Regions from separate parts of the Paenibacillus sp. S29 genome, predicted to be linked through region 2. Evidence: riboswitches for the same ligand, from Rfam matches in the RefSeq annotation. Region 2 holds a riboswitch; each other region holds the start of a gene.
What was found. Region 2 has a riboswitch for thiamine pyrophosphate ahead of tenA (thiaminase II). Riboswitches for the same ligand answer to the same signal wherever they lie in the genome.
Positions count from the first base shown of each region.

Region 1 (6,137 bases), on a different contig from region 2:
TGTTTTTTTAGGCAGATCCATACCAAAAAACCTTAAAATTCACTGTTTTCAATATTCCGATATGGTTGTAGAATGTGCTACAATAAAGCTTTGAAAGAAACGAAATGCATATGAAATAAGAACAGTCGGCAGCGCCGATGACAATAAGGAGCCAAAAACAGCTTATGAGTTTATTGACTGTAGAAAATGTATCCCACAACTTTGGGGACCGCGCATTATTTAAAAATGTTTCCTTTCGATTGCTTGCGGGGGAACGTGTAGGTTTGGTAGGAGCTAACGGTGTTGGTAAATCGACACTCATGAACATTCTCACTGGAAAATTGCTTAAGGATGAGGGTAAAGTGGAATGGACTCCACGTGTACGTTACGGTTATCTGGATCAGCACACCAAGCTGACACCGGGCAAAACGGTACGTGATGTATTAAAAGACGCTTTTCTTCCTTTGTTGGAATTGGAAAAGGAAATGATGCAGATTACTGACAAAATGGGGGATGCTTCTCCTGAAGAGTTGGAAGTGTTGCTGGAACAGATGGGTGAAATTCAGGAGCAACTGGATATGGGGGATTTTTACCTCATTGATGTGAAGGTTGAAGAAATGGCGAATGGACTAGGTCTGTCGGCCATAGGACTGGATCGGGATGTATCTGCACTTAGCGGCGGGCAACGAACAAAAGTGCTTCTTGCCAAGTTGCTGTTGGAAAAGCCGAATGTCCTGCTGTTGGATGAGCCTACCAACTATTTGGATGTAGAGCATATTGAATGGCTTACGCGCTATTTGAAGGATTATCCCTATGCTTTTATTCTTATTTCACATGATACTGAATTTATGAATCAGGTCGTTAATGTTATTTACCATCTTGAGTTTGCCAAGATGACCCGTTATTCAGCTAACTATGAAAAGTTTCTTGAAATGGCGGATCTGAACAAAGCTCAGCATATTGATGCTTATGAGAAGCAACAGGACTTTATTAAGAAACAGGAAGATTTTATTCAGCGTAATAAAGCGCGTGCTTCTACCTCAGGCCGAGCAAAGAGCCGTGAAAAGCAGCTTGATCGGATCGAACGTATTGATAAGCCTGAAGAAGCCGCAAAACCAACCTTTCAATTCAAAGAGGCACGTGCAAGCGGAAAGACGGTATTTGAGGGTATTGATTTTGAGATTGGTTATACACATGCCCTTTTGCCTAAGATGTCCATGACGATTGAACGTGGCGAAAAAATTGCAATTGTCGGCTACAACGGTGTCGGTAAATCGACATTGCTCAAAACCATATTGGGAAAAATTCCGCCAATCAGTGGAAAAACCTATCAAGGTGATTTTTTGCAGCCCGCTTATTTTGAGCAGGAAGTAAAGGCAGAGAAAATTACACCGATTGACGATGTGTGGAATGAATTTCCGCATTTGAACCAGCATGAAGTACGAGCGCATTTGGCGCGCTGCGGTTTGAAAAATGAGCATATCACACGTCCGCTATCTGCGCTTAGTGGTGGAGAACAGGCTAAAGTCCGTCTCTGCAAACTGTTAATGCGTGAAAGCAACTGGGTATTGTTCGATGAGCCTACCAACCACTTGGATGTTAAAGCAAAGGATGAGCTGAAACGTGCCTTGAAGGAATACAAAGGGACCGTATTGCTTGTATCTCACGAACCGGACTTTTACGAGGATTGGGTAACCAAAACGTGGAATGTGGAAGAGTGGTCAAGTAAAGTTAACTAAAATCAGTTAAATCCAGTTCTGCATATTTCACACGAAGTGGGGTTTGCAGAATTAGGAAAATATGCTAAGCTATCTTTAGCTTATACAATAAAATAGTCACACTAGGGGAGCCGCCCATGCGGCTGAGACGGAATAAATGGATTTCGGACCCTTTGCACCTGATCTGGGTTATGCCAGCGTAGGGAAGTGAGCGCCGTACAAACAAGGCAACACCATCTTTATTTTGTTTGTGCGTGGGACGATACACGTATACGGATATCATGGTCCGTTCGATTATTGGACGTTCGTTAAACCACTTCCTTGGGGAAGTGGTTTTTTTTGCGTTTCGTTCATTTTAAGTTGTTCGAGCTTCCGTAGACGGATTCACATACAATCCCCTTTCATTACTGCTGGTAGACGTGGCTGCTAAGCTTAGATCCTTTAATCCAATGTGAGGTGAAGACAAAATCGAATTACACGCAATTTCGATGGAAAAGGGCACTTTTGCACAAGCCGCCCGAGTGGCTGCTATGATTTGTCCGTATGTTCATTATGTACACGCACGTTTAAAACAGAATGGTGCCTCTGCCTTGCTTTCTTTGACTCGCAGCATGGTGGAGCAGGAAGTTCCTTTGCAACAAATTGTAGTAAATGATCGTGTGGATGTAGCTTTACTTACTTTGGTTGGAGCCGTCCAGCTACCAGCTAATGGATTACCTGTTGTGGATGTGAAAAGCCTACTTTCAAAGAGTATACGCTGTGGAGTGTCTGTGCATTCCTTGGAGGAGGCGCAGACTGCCGAGCAGGCAGGAGCAGACTATGTACTTTATGGTCACGTATATGAGACCCATTGTAAGCCTGGTATTGTACCGCGGGGTTTAGCTCAGCTTGAACATATTTGCAGGCTGTTGAACATTCCGGTGATCGCGCTGGGCGGCATACAACCGCACCATATCCCGGAGCTTTATATGGCCGGAGCAAGCGGAATTGCGGTGATGTCTGGTATATGGGAGGCTGAGTCGCCCGTTGCAGCTGCGATGGAATATAGGCGAATGGCAGATCTTGTAGTTCACAGCCTGTAGCGAGAAAACGAGAGTAGAGGCAAGCTGAAAGCAGAATGGTTTATGGAGAGGAGACACGGAACAAATGCTAAAGATACACACAGAGGCAAGAGCGATAGGACATGCTGAATGCTTGGTCATAGGTGGAGGTGTCATCGGCAGTTCCATTGCTTATCATGTGGCCAAGGAGGGAAGAAGTACGATCATGCTGGAACGATTGATCCCAGGTGAGGGAGCCTCAGGAGCAGCAGTTGGAATGCTGGCAGCGGAAAGTGAAGAGTTCACCGACTCTGAGCTGGCACGATTTGCTCGCAGAAGTCGAGATGCATTCCCTGAGCTTGTCTGTGATCTGGAGCGTTTGTCGGGTATTTCGGTGGAATTCCGTACAGAAGGATTTGTGACCCCTTTCCGTACGGAAACCGAAGGCCAAAAACGCTGGAAAGCTGCTAAAACGCGAGAGAATGATTGTCCTATCTGGTGGGATGCGAGGGAATTGGCCCGACGAATTCCAGGTTTGGATGAACAAGCGATCGGAGCAATATATCGTTCAAAGGAGACACAAGTGGCTCCTGTCCAGCTTTGTCGTGCTTATGCAGGTGCTGCTGCGGTGCTGGGAGCAACGGTATGGTCTGGTACACGGGCAGAGCAACTGGTCATACAAGATGGTCGAGTTTGCGGTGTCCGAACAGATAGCGGCTTTTTTTCCTGCGATCAGGTCATTATTGCTGGAGGCTTGGATAGCATGAAATTACTGGCGCAGGTTGGGTTTGAATATCCACTTTATCCGGTCAAGGGCGAAGCGGTAGCGGTCTCCTTGAAGGATCACCCATTAGAATACACCATTTATGCTGATGATATTTACCTCGTGCCTAAACAGAATAACGAGCTTTGGATTGGGGCAACGAGCCTTCCGCATCAATATGACGAAGAAGTGACCGTAGGAGGCTTGGAGGGGTTGCTGGCACATGCCTCTGCTTGGCTGCCGCGCGTCCGTGAAGCTTCTTTTATACGCGCTTGGGCGGGCTTACGTCCGCAGGCTGCATCAGGCCATCCTTTTATAGGTACTGTTCCTGGGGTCGAGGGCGTATATGCTGCAGTCGGGCATTATCGCAACGGTGTCCTGCTGAGTGATGCTACCGGGCGTGCGATGGCAGCTATGCTTAATGGAGCTGGTGCAGCAGAACTTGGGATAAGTAGTTTTTCTTCTGAGCTCCTCAAGGAGAAAAGCTTATGAAGCTGACGATTAACGGCCAGAGCATGACCTTTTCTAATCGAATCACTCATGTGAATCAATTGCTACATGAGCTTGATGTAAAGGTGAAAACCGTAGTGGTGGAGCTGAACCGGCATATATTGAGCCGTGAAGATCATGATGAAGCGGTACTGAAGGATGGAGATTGCCTAGAGATTGTACATTTTGTGGGAGGCGGTTGATTATGTTAACCATTGGAAAAGCATCTTTTACCTCGAGGTTGCTGTTGGGAACAGGAAAATTCTCTGATCTGGATATCCAATCCCAAGCCGTAGAGGCTGCTGAGACGGAAATATTGACGTTTGCTGTACGGAGATTGAACTTGGAGGAACGGGATAAGCAGCATTTTCTCGATATGCTGGATTTGAGCCGGTATACACTTCTTCCCAACACAGCAGGGGCTACAACTGCAGAGGAGGCGATTCGTATTGCCAAATTGGCAAAAGCCTCCGGCCTGTGCGATATGATTAAGGTGGAAGTCATTGGGGATAGCAAGACACTGCTCCCTGACCCTTTTGAAACGTTGAAAGCTAGTGATAAGCTGTTGGAAGAAGGCTTTATCGTGCTGCCCTACATATCGGACGATGTGATTCTAGCAAAGAGGCTACAAGAGCTTGGAGTACACGCCGTTATGCCTGGAGCTTCACCGATTGGTACAGGACATGGTTTGCTCAATCCGTTTTCTTTAGGGCTAATTATTGAACAGGCGGAGGTTCCGGTTATTGTCGATGCGGGTATTCGCTCACCCGGTGACGCGGCAATGGCGATGCAGTTAGGGGCAGATGCTGTTTTGTTGAACACAGCCGTATCAGGAGCGAAGGACCCAGTAAAAATGGCCGAGGCCATGAAACTGGCTGTTCGTGCTGGAAGGTATGGTTTTGAGGCGGGGATGATTCCTGTAAAACGTTACGCTTCAGCAAGCAGTCCGACAGAAGGTATGGTTCAGGTATGAAGGTAACTGACAAATCCGGTGCAGGAGAAACACATCCAAGTGACCGTTATTCCAGACAGGAAAGATTCGCGCCCTTTGGACCGACAGGACAACGCCGGCTTGCTTCTTCCCACGTACTAATCATAGGTGCCGGAGCGTTAGGTACAGGTATTGCGGAAACGCTCGTTCGCGGGGGCGTAGGTACAGTGAGCCTCGTAGACCGGGATTATGTGGAATGGAGCAATTTGCAGCGCCAGCAGCTTTTTCAGGAAAGTGATGCTGCGCAAAGATATCCCAAAGCAGTAGCTGCTCAGCGAAGATTAAAGGATATTAATTCGGAAACGGTTATACATGGACATGTACTGGATGTTGGGGTGGAAGAGCTGGAAGAGTTGATCCAGGGGGTAGATCTCATGATGGATGCAACCGATAATTTCGATACCCGACTTCTTATGAACGACATGGCACTCAAGCATCGGATACCTTGGATTTATGGGGGATGTGTGGGCAGCTATGGTGTAACCTATACCATCTTACCGGGTCAAACGCCTTGTCTTCACTGTCTGCTGGGAACTGTACCGTTTGGTGGAGAAACCTGTGATACCGCCGGGATTATTCCGCAGGCCGTACAGATGGTCACGGCTAACCAAACTACGGAAGCTTTCAAACTTCTTGGTGGATATCCAGAAGATTTGAGAGGAAAGCTGCTTTCGTTTGATTTGTGGAAAAATGAGTATGTAGCAATAGTGGTAGATAGCGTTAAAAAGGAGAACTGTCCTTCTTGCGGCAGCCAACCGACGTATCCCTATTTGTCGGCCTCTCATCGGCAGAAGACAGATGTTTTGTGCGGTAGGGATACCGTTCAAATTAGACCAGCAAACCCAACACATCTGAATCTTGCAGAAACAGCAGATAGATTTGCTTCTTTGGGAGAAGGAAAAGTAGAGCGGAATCCGTTTTTGGTTTCCTTTAGTACAAGCGAGCATCGCTTGGTTGTTTTTGCAGATGGCAGAGCGTTGATTCATGGGACAAAGGACGTGGCAAAAGCAAGAAGTCTGTATCATCGCTATTTGGGTTAAACTATAAAAGCAGAAAGCCATTCTTTGGAGAATGATTTTCTGCTTTTTTGTTACAATAATATTAATATGCTTTAATGGCTTATAACAAACTTGTTCGTATCCAATATGTAATGCTAT
Region 1 is NZ_JBMOUI010000008.1:610-6,746, forward strand. It holds gene ACL9RM_RS14865 (ABC-F family ATP-binding cassette domain-containing protein) at 165-1,718, shown strand; TPP riboswitch at 1,812-1,920, shown strand; gene ACL9RM_RS14870 (thiamine phosphate synthase) at 2,186-2,779, shown strand; gene thiO (glycine oxidase ThiO) at 2,844-3,992, shown strand; gene thiS (sulfur carrier protein ThiS) at 3,989-4,192, shown strand; gene ACL9RM_RS14885 (thiazole synthase) at 4,195-4,962, shown strand; gene ACL9RM_RS14890 (ThiF family adenylyltransferase) at 4,959-6,020, shown strand.
Region 1: linked by a shared signal. The riboswitch ahead of ACL9RM_RS14870 (thiamine phosphate synthase) and the one ahead of tenA (thiaminase II) in region 2 are both predicted to bind thiamine pyrophosphate.

Region 2 (6,137 bases):
TAAGAGGCTCCGAATAATATAGAAATAGAGGATGGGAACACAAAGGTCGTGCCCACATATACACAGATCGCAGCTACAGCCATTAATGCGGCATAGACGGCAATCAACTTGCCCAAAGCTTGGCGGTCATGCCCCTGCGCACCGATCTTTGGAATAAAGGCAGCAATGAGGCTATACGAAACGTAATAGACCAACTGGCTGTACTTCAGCGCAATGGCATAGCTGCTGGCCTGCTCGGGAAAGTAATGCTGTACATACAACATGTCGATGGAGATACAAAACAAAATGAATAAATTTGTCATAAGGCTATCGGTGAAATCCTGACTCAATGATTTCCATAGCCCAGAAGGGATATGTTCTCTACCGTATGTGAATAAGGACAAGCCACGAGCCGAAACGATCCAGCCGTGGAGCAGCGACAGTAACATTCCCCCACAGCTCGCTAACAGTAGGGCTTCCAGCTTTAACCCCAGTGCAGCCAGAACAAAAAACAGGCTCAGCTTCCCTAATACCTCAATGTAATAGTTCACATTGAGCGCCAACATGCGTTCCCTGCCCTGTAAATCTCCGCGGCACGAACTCACAAGAATATGCAGTCCGATCAAGCCATACAGCATGAACAGCGGGCCGGATTCGACGCCTAATAGCGAACGCAGTAACGGATGAAAGATGAGTAAAATGATCATGGCAAGCACGGTTAGCACCAGAGGTGCTTTGAGTAATAGAGAACCGAGCGGTAAGCTTCGTAGCGCAAGCTTCTGGTCTCCCTTAGAGACCAGTTTGGCAGTTAATAGCTGGATGGATAAACCCAAAACGGATAAAAGCGCAAAAAGCGCCAGCAGCGCATTCGCCTGGCCATAAGCTTGTCCGGTAAGATACCAGCTCGCTGCAATGTGGAAGAAAAAATTAAATCCGTTAAGCAGCACATTAAAGAGAGGAAACATCAACGATCGTACTCGGTTGTTCACGTTGTTATCTCACCCGCCGATCCAGTCGCCAAATATCAATGATGGAGCGCAAAAAACGAATAGAATCCTTCCAGACATGGATGTGCGAGCCATCCCGGTCAATACATTTGACGGGTAATTGCAGCACACGAAGCTGGAGTCGCTTGGCAATAAACATCATTTCCAAATCCAACGCCAGTCCAAGCTGTTCCTTTAAATGCGGAAACATTCGCTTCACTGCAACCGAACTCATCACTTTAAGCCCAGTCTGGGAATCCACCACACCTGTGGGTAAAAAAGGGCGGGAAATGACCCGCTTACCAAAGCTGACGACAGATCGCAAAAAAGATCGATTTTCGGCGGTCATATCCTTGGTTCCGATCACGACATCATAATAGCCCTGCTGAACAACATTAATCATTCTGGCAATATCCTCAATAAAAAAGGAGTCATCTGCGTCCACAAATACGTAGTAATCCGCACCAATGGTCCGCATCCCTTCCAGATACGTGCCTGCCTTACGTGTATTGCGTCCCAATTCCCTTGTTTGAAGCAGCGGGCTAAGATTCTGATTAATCCGGTTTACGGACAAGTCCGTGGCTGCCTCCAGCGCTTTAATCAAGGCATTCGTACCATCGTAGCTGCCATCATCAATGAGATAAATCGAACCTTCAATAATATGGCTGCGGATAAAGACCTGCAATCGTTCAGCAAAGGTTTTGACATGAACAAAACGTTGCTCTTCGTTATATACAGACAAGATAAATGCAATATGTTGGCTTTTGGTCGAATACTCGGGATAGAGCAAGCTTTGTATTTCCGAAAGCATTTCTTCGTTGTCATTGGCTTGCCAAAATAGCAGCCGCAAACGACCTACTCCGATGATTTGCACCATATGCTGATCACTGAACGGAAATGTTACATCCGTCACCAGTAACAATGGCATTTGCGGAAATTGGCTACGGATCTGATTGGCTTTCCGCACTGCCTGCCCCGGCTCCCTATAATCAATCAGGCAACAACATGCGTTCTCGTAGACTGAAGCTGCCTCCGTGTCCTCGCACTGTATATATTGGTAAAAACAAATCACATTGGGATAATCAATAGCCCTGTCGTTATCGCTAAAAATGGCTATAGGTCCCTGCACACAAACCTCTCCTTTTCCTCCGAATAGTTCTATTTTGTTGAAAAAGAATTAAGAATGTTTGCTTATAGGAGTTAAATTAATGTCCAAATACTTCATATTTCCTTAACAAAATAACTGACACTCCATGATATATATGGAGTTAAGAGAAGAAAAACTAATTTTCATATTTGATAAAAACAGAGTATTTAGACCTGATTCATTAGAACCAAAGTCATCAGGAATGGTTAGCGAATCTATATTGAAAGTTAGTTCTTTTATATCATTAGAAAGAAACAAATATGGTTATTTTGTCATATATAAATGCAAGAATAAAACATATTTGCACGTCCATACTATGGACAACATGTCATCTTTCGTTATGAATAGTTATGAAAATGAAGAGAAGGAAGGTCTTTCTATGGAAGCATTTTATATCAATCGCGATGGGTCATTATCTACTCCATTACGGGGAAAGGATGTGTTGGCAAATCCCCTTTTGAACAAAGGTGTCGCTTTTACAGAAGAAGAACGCAAAGAGCTGGGTTTGGAAGGAATCCTTCCTCCAACCGTCCTTTCATTGGAGAAACAGAGCGTACGGGCATATCAGCAGTTTCTGGCGCAACCCACCATGCTGCGAAAAAATGCTTCTCTCAACGACCTTCACAACCGAAATGTCGTACTCTACTACCGGCTGCTAACCGATCATTTGAGTGAAATGCTGCCCGTAGTCTACACGCCGACCGTAGGAACCGCGATTCAAGAATATAGTCACGAGTACAACCGCCCTGGAGGCATATATTTGTCGATAGATAACCTGAACGGTATTGGACAAGCATTCCATAATTCTGGTTTGAGCGGCCATGATGTGGATCTGATCGTCGTGACAGATTCCGAAAGTATTTTGGGGATTGGTGACTGGGGCGTTGGGGGGATTAACATTGCTATCGGCAAGCTTGCAGTGTATACGGCTGCGGCAGGCATTCATCCCGGGCGGGTGCTGCCAATTGTACTGGATGTAGGTACAAATAATGAAAAGCTGCTGAATGATCCACTGTACATCGGAAACCGCCATAAACGGGTTCGCGGAGAAGCCTATAACCAGTTTATTGATACTTTTATCAGCAAAACGTTAGCGCAATTCCCAAAAGCGCTTTTACATTGGGAAGATGTGGGTAGCGTAAATGCACGCCATATTATAGGAAAATACGGTCAAAGCATACTCACCTTCAACGATGATATACAAGGTACAGGAGCGGTGACCTTGGCTGCGATTCTTTCGGCGGTGGATGTCACCAAGACTCCGCTGCGTGAACAAAAAATACTTGTTTTCGGCCCAGGGGCAGCAGGAATCGGTAATGCTGATCAAATTCGGGGTGCTATGATTGAGGACGGCCTTTCCGCAGAAGATTCCTTCAAGTCCTTTTGGGCCTTTGATTATCGCGGGCTGTTAATGGAAGATATGGAAGACGTATTGGAGTATCAGAAACCGTATGTGCGCAAAAAGGATGAAGTCAGCTCATGGACCCGATCGGGTGACGGCAAAATACCACTGCTAGAGGTCATCCGTCAGGTGAAGCCTACGATATTGATTGGAACTTCCGGTGTAGCAGGTGCCTTTTCTGAAGAGATCATCAAGGAGATGGCGAAACATGTAGAACGCCCGATCATTATGCCCATGTCCAATCCTACAAACCTTGCAGAAGCAGTACCCGAGGATTTGATCCGGTGGACCGATGGCAAAGCACTGATTGCAACCGGAAGTCCTTTTGAGCCCGTCACCTATAACGGTACGAAATTTGAGATTGGACAGGCGAACAATGCCTTTGTTTTTCCGGGACTGGGTCTGGGTGCGATTGTGGTTAAAGCCAAAAGGATTACCCCTGCGATGTTTACAGCGGCAGCAGTTGCTGTTGCCAATGGTGTAGATTCGAATACGCCTGGCGGTGCGCTACTCCCTCATATCCGAAAATTACGCGAAGTTTCGTACGCTGTTGCGATTGCGGTTGCAAAAGCCGCGATACAGGATCAGGTAGCTCAGGCGCACATTTCAGATGTGGAACAAGCTATACGAGATGCAATGTGGAAACCGGAATATGCCAAGGTCAAAGCTGTGGAAAGTGTAATTCATCACCCTCACTAAGCTCAAAACACCTAACTAGAGGAAATTTAATATTTTGCACACTATGTTTGACATAGCGTATGAACGTATGTACAGTAATAGTCAAAAGAATAGAAGTCCACTAGGGGAGCCGCTATGGCTGAGACAAGAACGTATCTTGGACCCTTTGAACCTGATCTAGTTCGTACTAGCGTAGGAAAGTGGAGCCTTCATATATAAGGTTTCAAACGTTTTTTTGCGTATTGGGCCTATTGTTGAAGCCGCTCCCATTTTTCCGGGGCGGCTTTTTAGCGTTGTTCCGGAATTATATTCTTACAGGACTTCTTGCTCTTCAATTTGATGGAGGTGGGGAAATTGAGTTTTACAGAAGAACTCCGTCGGCAGGCGGACGGCATTTTTCAAGCGATTTTTGAGCACCCCTTTGTGAGAGGTATTGCTGAAGGCAGTTTGACAAGGGGACAGCTGATTCACTATGTAAAACAGGACTTTGAATATTTGAACGCCTACATGCGGATATACGGCATCGCAATCTCCAAATGCACGAATCGGGAGGATATGGCTGTATTTAATGAACAAATCTCTTTTATTCTCCACAGCGAGGTTCATCCGCATCAAAATTTCTGTGCTGTCGCAGGGGTGACCTATGAAGAGTTGCAGGGATATCCGCTCGCTCCGTCGGCTCATCACTATATCCGTCACATGCTGACGGTTGCGCATGAGGGTAGCCTGGGCGAGATCTTGGCTGTGCTGCTGCCATGTATGTGGACGTATGCCGAGATTGGTCGCAGGCTGCTGGATGAAGTAAAGCCGGATGAGTCTCATCCGTTCTATGAATGGATTGGCTTCTATGGAGACCAGCTTGATGATACAACACTCAAGTTCCGAGAACGTGTAGATGCTTGGGCGGAAGACGCAACGGCTGCTGAGCGGGAGCGGATGATTGAGCATTTTATACTGAGCTGCCAGCTGGAATATAAGTTCTGGGACATGGCTTATAAGCAGGAAGAATGGCCGGTCCAGATGCAGGCAGCGGTCTTGGAATAGTCAGCCTGGCGATTCGATGTGTGAAGTACGGTTAATGCCCTGTTGAACCACCAACTATAGAGAGGATAATCATTATGAGTACATGGAAAAAAAGTTATTCGGATCTCCTGACGAAGGTACAAAACAGCAAACCCCTCGTTCACAATATGACCAATGTGGTAGTCACCAACTTTACGGCCAACGGTCTGTATGCATTGGGCGCCTCCCCGGTGATGGCCTATGCACCTGAGGAAGTAGCAGATATGGCAAAAATAGCAGGCGCCGTCGTGTTAAACATCGGTACACTGAACCGCGAACTGGTGGATGCCATGATCATTGCTGGACAATCGGCGAATGCACACGGTGTTCCGGTGCTGCTAGATCCGGTCGGTGCGGGAGCAACGAGCTTTAGAACCGAATCGGCACTGCGAATCCTGAGTGAAGTCAAAATCTCATTGGTGCGGGGCAATGCAGCCGAAGTCGCACATCTTGTTGGAGAAGCGCGTAAGATTAAAGGCGTAGATGCCGGTGACAGTGCTGCCAGCGGCCATGTCGATCTGGCAATTCGGGCTGCTCGAACGCTCAATACGATGGTTGTCATTACTGGAAAAGAGGACGTCATCACCGATGGGGCCGAAGCACGAATGATTAGCGGCGGAGACGCGCTGCTCACGAAGGTAACGGGAGCAGGCTGCCTGCTGACCTCTGTGTTAGGTGCCTTTGCAGCTGTTGAACCCAACCTGCTGCTCGCAGGTACAGCAGGTTTGGCATTTTACGGTGCAGCAGCTTCTCGAGCCGCAGCACGTACCGCAGAACTGGGGCCCGGCAGCTTCCAGATTGCCTTTCTCGACGAGCTGGCCAAACTGCATACAGGTTCACTAGAAGGGCATGTCTCGATCCATGAAGCCGGAACAACAGCAGC
Region 2 is NZ_JBMOUI010000007.1:84,543-90,679, forward strand. It holds gene ACL9RM_RS13820 (transporter) at 1-968, opposite strand, end outside; gene ACL9RM_RS13825 (glycosyltransferase) at 973-2,094, opposite strand; gene ACL9RM_RS13830 (NAD-dependent malic enzyme) at 2,492-4,213, shown strand; TPP riboswitch at 4,306-4,408, shown strand; gene tenA (thiaminase II) at 4,547-5,236, shown strand; gene thiM (hydroxyethylthiazole kinase) at 5,311-6,137, shown strand, end outside.

Region 3 (6,137 bases), on a different contig from region 2:
TGATGGACGCAGTAAAAACTCAAACCCGATAATATCCAGCTTATGGTCAACAATAGGCTGCATATGGCTGGAAAAACTTTGATCCTTAATGATATTCACGATATCCGGATGTTGCAGTCTGGCTTGCAATTGACTAAATAAAAGCCAGTCCTCATATCCTTCGACATGATGCAAGCCGGTCACCACAACTTGCATATGGTTCAAGTATTCCTGCGGCAGACGAGCCAGTCCGTTAACCAGCTGTTCCAGCTCCGAACGGCTATCATAACGAAACTCTATGCCACCCTCACGCTCATGTTCCTGCTTCATTTGTTCCGATAGCATACCCAAACCATCTAATGCTGGAGTAAGCGACACCCTGGAATGCCTAATTCTGAGCAATCCTTGATCCTTAATAGGTAATATGATGCTGCAATTGCTGCATGTCATAATGGTCCTCCTCGGAACAATTTTCCGGTTTTTTCACCATTATATCACAAATAACTAGAACAAAAGTACTATATAACTACGTGTTTTTACAAAAAACTAGCTTATTCTTAACGACAACTTAGGACTTAAGTATATATTCGACAAAAACAGAAAACTTTTTGCACTCATGATAAATTCGGGGGCTGTTGTTTTTGGCATTAAAAAAAGCAGCAAATCTCTTGGTTAAAGAGACTTGCTGCTTCATTCTGATATTGATTGAAAACTAAAGTTCGAAGTTATTTGGACGCCTTTGGCTTCGTTGTTTTAGCTGGTTTAACAGTCGCGGGTTTGGTCGTTTTAACAGCTGGCTTTGCTGTTGCTTTCGCGGGAGCCACAGCTTCCTTTACAGGAGTCGTTGCTGCACTAGGCTTAGCACCAGCTTTTAAGCTGTATTTGGCAAAGCCGTCTGCCGCGCTGCTCAAGAATGAAATTTGTTGATTTCCTGCCAGCACGTCTTTGGCATCAGGAGAGGACTCGAAAGTAACCTTTGCCTGACCAAAAGGAGCAATAGACCAATTGCCATCCGCCGCTGGATTAATCGTTCCGTTCGTACGGATATAGTCAACAATGACCTGGCGACTTTCATCCGGTGCTGCCATCACAATTCGTTTGCCATCTGGGTTGGCCAGTTTGGATGAGGAAGCACGATAGTTATTGGTGGCCACGATAAATTTCTGTGCAGGATCTATCGCTTTTCCATTGTATTGCAGATCCTTGATACGATGAGCTGAAGAATCAATAATAGTTCCCTTGGCATCATATCGTGCAGGCTGAGTTACATCAATCTGGTAATTCACACCGTCAATGACATCAAAATTGTAGGTTGGGAAATCTTTGTTAATCAGCGATTGCTCCTCAGTTTGCTTTGGATCAATGCGGTTGAACTGACCTGCAGACCACTCCAGCCATTCCTGAATTTCAGCACCGGTCACTTCTACAGCATGAACCGTGTTCGGATACACATACAGGTCGGATACGTTTTTAATCGCTACCGTACCTTCAGGAATATTGGTGTAATACTCGGCTCCGTTTCGACCGCCGGCCTTGAATGGAGCGCCTGCCGACAATACGGGAAGTTTTTCGTATTCAGTTCCTTTAAGATGGTTTTGAACATACCATTTCTGTGCATTCGTCACAATTTGAATAGAAGGATCGTCCTGCACTAATGCAAAATAGCTGGTAATCGGTGCAGTCGTTGTTCCGACAGGTTGACGAATATAATCCAAGGTTCCTTGATGCTCTTCCTTGATCGAATCTGTCAGTTTGTAGTCAGGAGTAAACTGCACAGCCTGGTTAGTGGTATTCACAACCGGACGTACTTCAGACTGAGAGTTTGTTACGTTCCACTCGCGGTTTTTCTTTTCCAGGCTCAGGTCAATAATACCCAGCTCCTTGCCCCATGAGGAAGCTTCCACGGCCGGTACGCCGTTAATGGTTCCTTTATCTAGATCTACACCCTTCATTTCTTTAAAATCAGGACCAGGGAAAGATTTATGAGCATGCCCAAACAGAATAGCGTTAATTCCGTCCACCTGGCTTAAATATTTAACGGCATTCTCCATCATTGGCGTTTGCGGCACATCCTCATAACCTGTGTGCGCAAGCACGACAATAATGTCAGCACCTTCCGTCTTCATTTGAGGAATAAACTTTTTCGCCGTTTCCACAATATCCTTCGTAACGACTTTATCCTTCAAATTGGCTTCATCCCACTGCATAATTTGAGGTGTGACCAAGCCGATGACACCCACTCTGAGCGTATGCTCTTCACCTTTCTCATCCGTTACCGTTTTATCAAGAATTTGATAAGGGGTAAAATAATTTTTAGTAGCTTGCCCCCCCTTATCAACATAAACATTCGCATTTACGTAAGGGAAATCGGCTCCCTTGAGCGATTTTTCCAGAAAATCGAGACCATAGTTGAATTCGTGGTTGCCCACTGTCGCCGCATCATAGCCCATCAAGTTCATCATCTTGTAGACTGGATGGACACCGCCTTCTTTTTCATAGGTTTTGTTTCTGGCCATATAATCGCCTAATGGATTGCCCTGTAACAAATCACCGTTATCGAACAGCATACTGTTTCTTGTTTCACTACGTGCCTTCTGGATCAAAATAGCTGTACTAACCAAGCCATATTCGTTGGTTTCTTTGTCCGAATAGTAATCATAGTTCATCAGCGACGCATGAATATCCGTTGTTTCCATGATCCGCAAATTCACCGTAGCGCTATCGCGAGAATCGCTAGCTGCCCAGGATGGAGCGGCCGAAAACACCAGCATGCTACAAGCTACAACGGCTGCTGTAAACCCTTTAAACCAATTTTTACGAAATAACAAAATATACCCCTCCTCATTAAGGTGTATGCCTCATATACATACTTTTGCACATATATGTAAGCCTTGAACCCACCATTTCTATTTTAATCCAACGCCAGACAAAAGAGTAGTCATTCACTTAAATTATTTATGAAAAAATAATTAATTCTCTCAAAAATAAAAAAACCAGCAAACCTCCTAAAAAACTCGGAGATTCACTGGTTTATCCATTTATATTCTCATTATTTATTCCACACTTGGCGCTCCGTTTGCTGACCCACATACTCAATGCGAGTCGGATTCACGTCCAGAATGACATAATCGGGATCATCCGGTCCGGAAAACCATTCCTTCAATGAATCGTTCCACACTTGTTTACGTAGCCCCTCATCAGCTGTAATCTGGACAGTAGCCTCCACTTCTACGACTTCCTTTGTACCGCCAACTTCATAACCCAGCAGCAGATAAGCATTCGGATTATCCTTTAGCTCATCCACTTTATGCGTTTTACGATCTGTCGCCAGATGAATGTTCATTCCATCGTTAAAAAGGGCCATATAGCGTACTTTCGGTTTGCCACCCTCTACCGTGCCTAACGAGCAAAATTTGTTGTTATCCAAAGCCTTCACAATGGCTTGTTCTAGTTGGCTACGATCCAATGTTTCCGTTTTACCCACAGTACAACAACTCCTTTTCACGAATTAGAATTCTCTACGGCCATGCCATTGGGCACCAGCCCATCTGAACCTACCTGCGCAGCTGTTCTGAAAATAACATGACCCGATCAGATCGGATTGATGCATGCTCATTTTCAGATCAAAGCTCACAGTAAAAGTGTACCCTGTCGTTCGGCAAATGAACCGTCATCTCTTCCTCCATGCTGGACAGACCCGCATTCAAGGCATATAATCGTCGTAGTAAACCCGAATAAATGAACCCATTAAACCTTACAATGCCAGGGGTGCTGGAATCGGCCGGCTGAGAGTGTGTCCCAAGACACTGACCCTTACAACCTGATCTGGGTAATGCCAGCGTAGGAATGCTTAAGCAAGATGTGCCTTTTTCACATAGGACCATCCCTTACTTTGGTATATACAAGCGCAAGCGTCCCGGAACCTCGGGGCGCTTTTTTTGTTGAAGATTAAGTTGTTGGAAAGATCGCGTCCGGCAGATGTTATTTTTATGAAAATGGGGAACATAAGCTGTCTGATTGGACGGATAACGGGTAATTAAAGGAGAGAACACAACGATGAAGCGCATGAAAATGTTAAGCCTGGGACTGATCAGTCTGTGGCTCATGGCCCTGACCCTGACCGCTTGTGGTGGAAGTCCCTCCACATCCCAAGAAGCGGCTCCCGCTACCAACACTCAAACGTCTACTCCGGCAAAGGAGCTCAAAGATGTTAAAGTCGTGCTCGACTGGACACCCAATACGAATCATACGGGACTCTATGTTGCCAAGGACAAAGGATTTTACGAAAAAGCAGGTTTGAATGTCCAAATTATTCAACCTGGTTCAGGCGGAGCCGATCAAATGGTTGCCTCTAATGCTGCACCTTTTGGTATCAGCTACCAAGAAGGCGTCACACAGGCTCGTACGCAAGGCGTGCCGCTTGTATCCATAGCTGCAGTGATTCAGCATAATACCTCAGGCTTCGCAGCCCCGGTAGATCGCGGAATTAAGAGCCCGAAAGATTTTGAAGGTAAAAAATACGGCGGTTGGGGATCTCCCGTAGAAGAAGCGGTCATGAAATCCATCATGGATTCAGACAAAGGTGATGTGAGCAAAGTGAAGATCGTCAACATGGGCAATGCAGACTATTTTACAGCCGTGAAGCGGGATATCGACTTTGCCTGGATTTTCTACGCATGGACCGGAATCGAGGCCCAGCTTCGAGGTGAGCCATTGGATATGCTGTATGTAAAAGATTATTCCAAAAGCCTCGATTACTATACACCTGTAATTGTGAGCAACGAACAGACAATAAAAAATGATCCAGAACTGGTAAAAGCGTTCATGAACGCTACCGCACAAGGCTATGAATACACTATCGCCCATCCAGAAGAAGCCGCGGACATCTTAAGCAAAGCTGTACCGGAGCTGGATAAAAAACTGGTACTTGCCAGCCAAAAATGGCTGAGCCCGCGTTATCAGGACGATGCCGCGCAATGGGGTGTGCAAAAAGCGGAGGTATGGCAAAACTATTCGGACTGGATGTACGAACGCAAGCTGCTCAGCAAGCCTTTGGAAGTGGATAAAGCCTTCACAAACGACTTCTTGCCCAAGCGCTGATCATTTGTTAAAACGCTAAATAAGACTGAACTAGAGAAGTGAACGAAGTTCCACTACGCAGTCGGATGGTGCTTCCCATCGCTGTTATACCCAGATTTCTTTTATGAATATCCAGAGGTTGAAATCTGGGTACAAAGGCGAACGCTAACGCTTGTACAGCACCATTCCGCCCACTTCGTTCTCGTTCCACTTGGTTTATTCTTTAGTCTCATAGTGTCTAAGCGCAAAAGCAGGTGCGCTTATGTGAGAAAAATACAAAATACCGTACAACCTAGCTTAAAAACTAAGGTGCTTTTAAGGCGGTTGGCAGCGTAGCGGTTCATTTGAATCTGGAGAAGCGCAGCGTTCGCCTTTGCCGTGGGATTCTTACCTTTTAAAATTTATTCAAAGAATCCCACGGCAACAGCGATCGTAAGATCAAATGAAACGCGAAGCGGTCTCCCCGCCTTAAACCACCCTATTTTCTCAAAACAACTCCACAATAAAGGACAGGTGAATTTTCATGGCTAACACACTGCTCAGTATTCAAGTAATCCCTAAAACTCCTAATAACGAGGACTCTTACCCGTATGTAGATAAGGCGATTGAGGTCATTCAGCGCTCCGGCGTCAAATATCAGGTGAATCCATTGGATACGACCATGGAGGGCGAGCTCGACGAGTTGCTGAAAGTGGTTAAAGAAATGCACGAGGCTTTGACGGAAGCGGGCAGTCCCAGCGTCATTTCACAGATCAAAATCGCACATAACCCACAAGGCATCAGCATGAACAAGCTGACCGAGAAATATCGCCCATGAATCCGAAAGGCAAGAACGCATCCTGGTGGAAAAGCGTATGGCCGCCCCTTGTGGCGGTCCTCTTCTTTTTAACGGCCTGGCAGGGGGCGGTTTCCTATTTACATATTGAATCCTGGCTGCTGCCAGCTCCATCCCTCATCGTACAAGAGGGCATGGCGCAATCGGCGTTGCTTGGCACCCATACATGGGCTACAATTCGTCTGACACTTGCGGGATTCGCTATAGGGACAGCTACGGGACTGCTGATCGCCATCGTTCTTCA
Region 3 is NZ_JBMOUI010000004.1:53,379-59,515, reverse strand. It holds gene ACL9RM_RS08025 (EAL domain-containing protein) at 1-429, opposite strand, end outside; gene ACL9RM_RS08020 (bifunctional 2',3'-cyclic-nucleotide 2'-phosphodiesterase/3'-nucleotidase) at 705-2,807, opposite strand; gene ACL9RM_RS08015 (pyridoxamine 5'-phosphate oxidase family protein) at 3,029-3,463, opposite strand; TPP riboswitch at 3,734-3,843, shown strand; gene ACL9RM_RS08010 (ABC transporter substrate-binding protein) at 4,036-5,079, shown strand; gene ACL9RM_RS08005 (MTH1187 family thiamine-binding protein) at 5,582-5,875, shown strand; gene ACL9RM_RS08000 (ABC transporter permease) at 5,872-6,137, shown strand, end outside.
Region 3: linked by a shared signal. The riboswitch ahead of ACL9RM_RS08010 (ABC transporter substrate-binding protein) and the one ahead of tenA (thiaminase II) in region 2 are both predicted to bind thiamine pyrophosphate.

Region 4 (6,137 bases), on a different contig from region 2:
CTTACCTTCGCGCATACGAGTTACTTCGAAATATCCAGAAAACCCTCTCCGAACACGTCTCGCACGTCATGAATGGTAATAAACGCTGCTGTGTCGATGGCTTTCACTATCTTTTTAAGCGCTGATACCTCCTGTTTACTAATGACGATATACAGCACTTCTTTTGGATTTTTAGTGTAATAGCCGTGGCCTGACAAGACGGTAACTCCACGATCCATTTTCGTAATGACCATCTCGGCAATTTTATCTTGGTGCTCCGAAATGATCATGACTGCTTTTTTCGGGTTCAGTCCTTCGATCATGAAGTCCATCACCTTTGTACCAACGTACAAAATAACGATAGTTAGCATCAATTTTTCCGGACCAATAATAAAATAGGAAGAGAATGCGACAATCAAATCAAAAAACAGCAAGCCATAGCTGATATTCCAATCCAGATACTTGTTGGCAATCCGGGCTAAAATGACCGTTCCGGCCGTAGTGCCACCTACCCGTACGATTAAGCCAATGCCGACCCCCACCAAAACTCCGGCAAATACAGCATTAATCGTCGGTTCATGCGAATCAATCCGCCAGTTGACCGTTAAATGTAAAAACAGCGAGTTAAAAGCGACCGCAATTATAGTGTACAGGGTCGTTCTCTTGTCCAAAAATTTATATCCGATAATCAGCAGCAAGCCATTAATCACCAGATTGACGATCGAGGGAGACCACTGAAACAGGTAGTACAGGATGATCGTGACGCCTGTAACGCCCCCCTCGCCAAATTCATTCGGGATCACAAACAGATTAACAGCTAGCGCGAAAAAAAACGCACCCAGAATAATAAATGCAATGTCTGCAATACTTTTTTTCATATATGCTCTAATCCTCTCTCTAACATTTCAAAGGATGAATCGCCAGATGGATTGGCTGACTCTTGTTGTCAAAATACGCTGACAACCAGTTCATGGTATCTACTACCAAACATAAAGTCAATACAACTTTGACACTTTAATTCGCCACCAGACTGCCTCAATCCTGACTTGGATTCCGCAAAATTCTCCTTTTACAAGGTTATTCGACAAAATAACACAATCCCGACTACTAAACTAAGAAAACGGGCCTCTAGCCCTTGTTTTAGACCTAGGCACATTTTCCTCTAAAACGACCATCCTCCTAATCGACATTTTGGACACATATGACCATCTTCCTGTTTTATGTCAAAAGCGTTTTACTTTGAAAAAATGTGGGTATAATGATTGAAACATTACCAAGCAACCTACATAGCATTACGACATCAAGTACATACAAATAGTCCTATACAGACGTCCTAAGCAACTCAATCTGAATTTGACAATATGGAATTGGAGGAATGACCTACATGAATACAATGAACTTAACCGTCCACACCCTGATGCCCTTTCACCACCAATACCAACGTGCCAACGCGGTGAGTATGCAGAAGAAAGAAGATAGCTCGGAAAAGAAGCTCAGCTTTCAGGATATTTTAAATGAAAAAATGGGTAAAAAATAAGGCGCCGTTTATCCGGTTGCATGATCCGCTTTACATAAGCTAAAAAGCCGTAGTTTCCTACATCGACTGTAGAGAACCACGGCTTTTTTAATTCATTTGTCCCTAAACTCCCACGTTCGTTTTACTGACCTCCATCCCGATACTGCTATGCCTTCTCGCGCATTCCGGCAGCTACTGCTTCTTGAGTGTTCAGCCCCTTATCCGCTGCATAGGCGCGAATGTCCTGAGTGATACGCATACTACAAAATTTAGGGCCGCACATTGAGCAAAAATGTGCTTCCTTGGCGCCCTCTGCCGGTAGCGTTTCATCATGGTAGGATAAGGCACGCTCGGGATCAAGCGACAGATTGAACTGATCCCGCCAGCGGAACTCAAAGCGTGCCTTGGACAAAGCATCATCCCGCTGCTGCGCCCGTGGATGCCCCTTCGCCAGATCGGCAGCATGTGCCGCAATTTTGTAGGTAATGACACCCTCACGGACATCATCCTTATTGGGCAGACCCAAATGCTCCTTGGGCGTAACATAACACAGCATGGACGTCCCGAACCAACCGATCATCGCCGCCCCGATGGCTGAGGTAATATGATCATATCCGGGGGCAATATCCGTCGTGAGCGGTCCCAAGGTATAGAAAGGAGCTTCCTTACAAATCTCCATTTGTAAATCCACATTCTCTTTGATTTTATGCATAGGGACATGTCCCGGCCCTTCAATCATGACCTGAACATCGTGCTTCCAGGCGATTTGCGTTAGCTCGCCCAACGTTTCCAGCTCTGCAAACTGCGCTTCATCATTCGCATCATAGATACTACCTGGACGTAGACCATCCCCGAGAGAAAAGGCCACATCATAGGCTTTCATAATTTCGCAAATTTCTTCAAAATGTGTATACAAAAAATTCTCCTGATGGTGCGCAAGGCACCAGGCTGCCATGATTGACCCGCCCCGGGACACAATTCCCGTCATTCTATTCGCCGTCATCGGAATATACCGCAGCAATACACCCGCATGAATTGTAAAATAGTCCACTCCCTGCTCCGCCTGCTCAATCAGCGTATCGCGATACAACTCCCACGTCAGCGCTTCTGCTTCACCGTTCACCTTTTCAAGTGCCTGATACAGCGGCACAGTCCCAATCGGTACAGGAGAATTCCGAATGATCCATTCACGTGTTGTATGGATATTACGGCCTGTGGACAGGTCCATAACCGTATCCGAGCCCCAACGCACAGCCCAAGTCATTTTCTCCACTTCCTCCTCGATGGAGGAGGTAACCGCAGAATTACCAATGTTCGCATTGATCTTCACATGAAAATGACGCCCAATGACCATCGGCTCACTTTCCGGGTGATTGATATTCGAAGGCAAAATGGCTCGTCCAGCCGCCAATTCCTGCCGTACAAACTCAGGCTCCACCCCTTCGCGGATCGCCGCAAATTCCATTTCGGGCGTAATGATCCCTTGCCGCGCATAATGCATTTGCGTTACTGTACGCCCTTGCGAAGCACGAAGCGGACGATTGGTCACGCCGGGAAATTCTACTGTCTCCCGTTTGGAGCCAGGTTTCAGTCCATTATCCTCCGGCTGGACGGCGCGTCCCTCGTAAGCCTCCACATCGCCCCGTTCCAGTGCCCAAGCTCGCCGTAATGGAGGCAGGCCCTGACGGATATCGACCTGATAGGCTTCGTCGGTCATGGGACCGCTTGTATCATATACACGCAATGGCTCATGATGCTCCGTCCCCTGCGGCGTATGTGTAGGATGAAGAGCAATTTCGCGCTCTGGCACGGCAATGTCCGGCCGCGAGCCTTGAATATATACCTTACGGCTTCCTGGAAAGGGCGTTACCCCACTGGCTTGCTCCCCGTTTGTCTTCTCTACCTCAACTTCTTTTGTTCCTACTGCTTCTGTCGGCTTCATTGTCCATTCCTCCCGTTTCGATGAAATGACACACCGATCCGGAACCATTCCCAGGGTGGCGCTGATCTATGCAAAAAAGCCGGTTCCCCAGGGAACCGGCTAATCTAACGAGGCAGCTATCCAGACAATGCGCATATGGAATAATCCATTCCAATGCGCCACTGTAGACAGCAGCCGCGTATACATTTCAATGGCCGATTACTTCCCTACGCTGGTATGATCCAGATCAGGTGCAAAGGGTCCGGAATCTTGCACGATTCCATCTCAGCCCGGCATTACAGGCTCCCCCAGTAACTGTGATACTTCTATTCACATGAGGCGGATATAACAGACATCCGCCTTCCTTACCAGACTACTTCAAATTTATGGCTTTGGCAACCCTTTTAGGTTCCCTTTACCAAGGAGACGTTCCCCATCAAATCACTCTGCTTGCTTCAACTGTGTTCATTCTTGTTACGGGAGCATAAGCCCCATTTCCTTCGCCGCTTCGATCAAAATCGGAGCAAAGTCATGTAGCGTCTCGGGTGCAAGTCGGCTGACCGGGCCGGATACAGATAAAGCCGCAGTGACCTGTCCCTTCCGGTTCACAATTGGCGCTGCCACAGCAGCAGCCCCTGGCTCCCGTTCTTCATAGCTGGTCGCATAGCCCTTCTCGCGAATGTCCTGCAGCTGGGCTTTATAGACCTCCGGGTCTACTGAGGGCGGCCATTCATCCCCGCTTAGCAGGGCTTCCAGCTCCTGCGGCGGCATAAAGGCCGCCAGCACCTTGCTGGAGGCCCCTACAGCCAGCGGCATACGCGCACCTACAGGCGCGACCCTGCGGATCGCCTGATTGCTCTGCACGGCTTGTATGCGAATACGCATGCTGCCGTCCCGTAAGTACAAGCTGACCGTCTCCCCCAGACGGTCACGTAGTCCTTCCATTGCAGGTTGTAACAGCACCGCCGGCTCGTCACTTTGGGACAAATGCGTGGATAGCTCCCAAATGCGGAAGCCCAGTCGATATTTTTCCGTTTCGGCATTCCGAACGACAAAGCCCCGATCCTCCAACGTAGTCAGCAGCCGATGAACCGTGCTTTTATGTAGACCAATTTTGGAGGCAATCTCCGTCAGGCCAAGATCCGAATTTGCGGTAAAACACAGCAGTATATCAAGTGCACGCTCTACAGCGCGAACGGTTAATTTACGGTCTTCCATCGTGAACCGCTCCTCTTGTATCCATATTCGTTTCACACTATGAAACATGGTTACATAAATTATATAGAATAGTCGCGGCTACTGTAAACCGATGTTTTTGTGACAACCATATTACAGAACGAGAACAAACATCGACAATTCTTTGCATCATTTTTACTTTTCCGGTTCAGGCGTTGACTTTGGATAATCCCCATCATACGATAATAGGTATCTATACGGATCTACACTACTATTTTCAAGTGGAATTATACCTATATTCTATGAAACGAAGATCAATTTTATATAAGGAGGCTCTTACATGATTTCGACATCCCAGCGCAACGCTCAGCTACAGACCGCTGTTCAGGAGCCGTCCACCCCACTCTTTAATCCCCGCCTGCTGCGGTTCAAGCACGTTGTGATTGCTCTGCTGCTGTCGGTCGTCTTTTTTCTGTTGTTTTGTTTTATTGCCTTGCATGCTTACATCGCATGGGTACTTACGAATCCCACCGTTGCACCACTGTACTCTAATCCGATGCAGGCCAAAAGCATGCCTTATGAGGAAGTTAGCTTCCCTGCCAAGGATGGTAGCCGCATGGTACAAGGCTGGTATATCCCGGCGGATCAATCGCGGAAAACGATTATTTTCAGCCATGGTTATGGGGCTAACCGCGAAGAAAGCTGGATTCCCATGTATGATCTGGCGCATTATGCCCACAGTTTGAACTTTAATGTGGTCATGTTCGATTATGGATTTGCGTCACAAAACAGCAAAGCAGTCGCAACCGGAGGCAAAGCAGAATCCCAACAGCTCCTCGGAGCAATTCAGCTTGCGAAGCAACGCGGCTCATCGGAGATTATCGTATGGGGCTTCTCCATGGGAGCAGGCACCGCTCTTCAGGCGGGCTTGCAAACCAAAGATGTGGACGCAATGATTTTGGACAGCACCTTCCTGCTGGAACCGGATACGCTGTACCATAACATTCACAATCAAATTAATCTGCCAAGACATCCGTCTTTGGAAATTCTGGAGTTGCTGTTTCCAGTCTTGAACGGCACCAGCTTACATCAGATTCCATATCAGGAGGTTAAAAAGGAAAACTATCCGTTCCCAATCATGTTTGTGCATGGTACACAGGATGAAAAAGCTCCTTATCCTATTGCGGAAAAGCTCGCTGCCAATCAGACTAACCCGCTTTCCAGTGTATGGATTGTCAAAAACGGAATACATGAGCTTATTTTCAGAGAGCACCCTCGTGAATATTTGCGACGGGTATCGACGTTTCTAAGCAGTGTACAGGAGCTGGAGGATAAGAAAATCGTCGCTGATGCCCACAAACAAACGACTACGAAGTAAAAAATTATTTTTCGAAGAACTGTATTCTATTCTTCCCCTTGAAGAAGCCTGTCTATGGACACTTAACCCGTGCCGTAGCTGGGCTTCTTTTTCGTGTCCCATGGGTATTCATTGTTTTACCTAACAGATGTGACCGGATTAAGGGAGTTCGTAGACATATTCCTGAT
Region 4 is NZ_JBMOUI010000004.1:393,838-399,974, reverse strand. It holds gene ACL9RM_RS09575 (YitT family protein) at 21-857, opposite strand; gene ACL9RM_RS09570 (hypothetical protein) at 1,364-1,516, shown strand; gene thiC (phosphomethylpyrimidine synthase ThiC) at 1,662-3,437, opposite strand; TPP riboswitch at 3,624-3,736, opposite strand; gene ACL9RM_RS09560 (IclR family transcriptional regulator) at 3,891-4,634, opposite strand; gene ACL9RM_RS09555 (alpha/beta hydrolase) at 4,933-5,970, shown strand.
Region 4: linked by a shared signal. The riboswitch ahead of thiC (phosphomethylpyrimidine synthase ThiC) and the one ahead of tenA (thiaminase II) in region 2 are both predicted to bind thiamine pyrophosphate.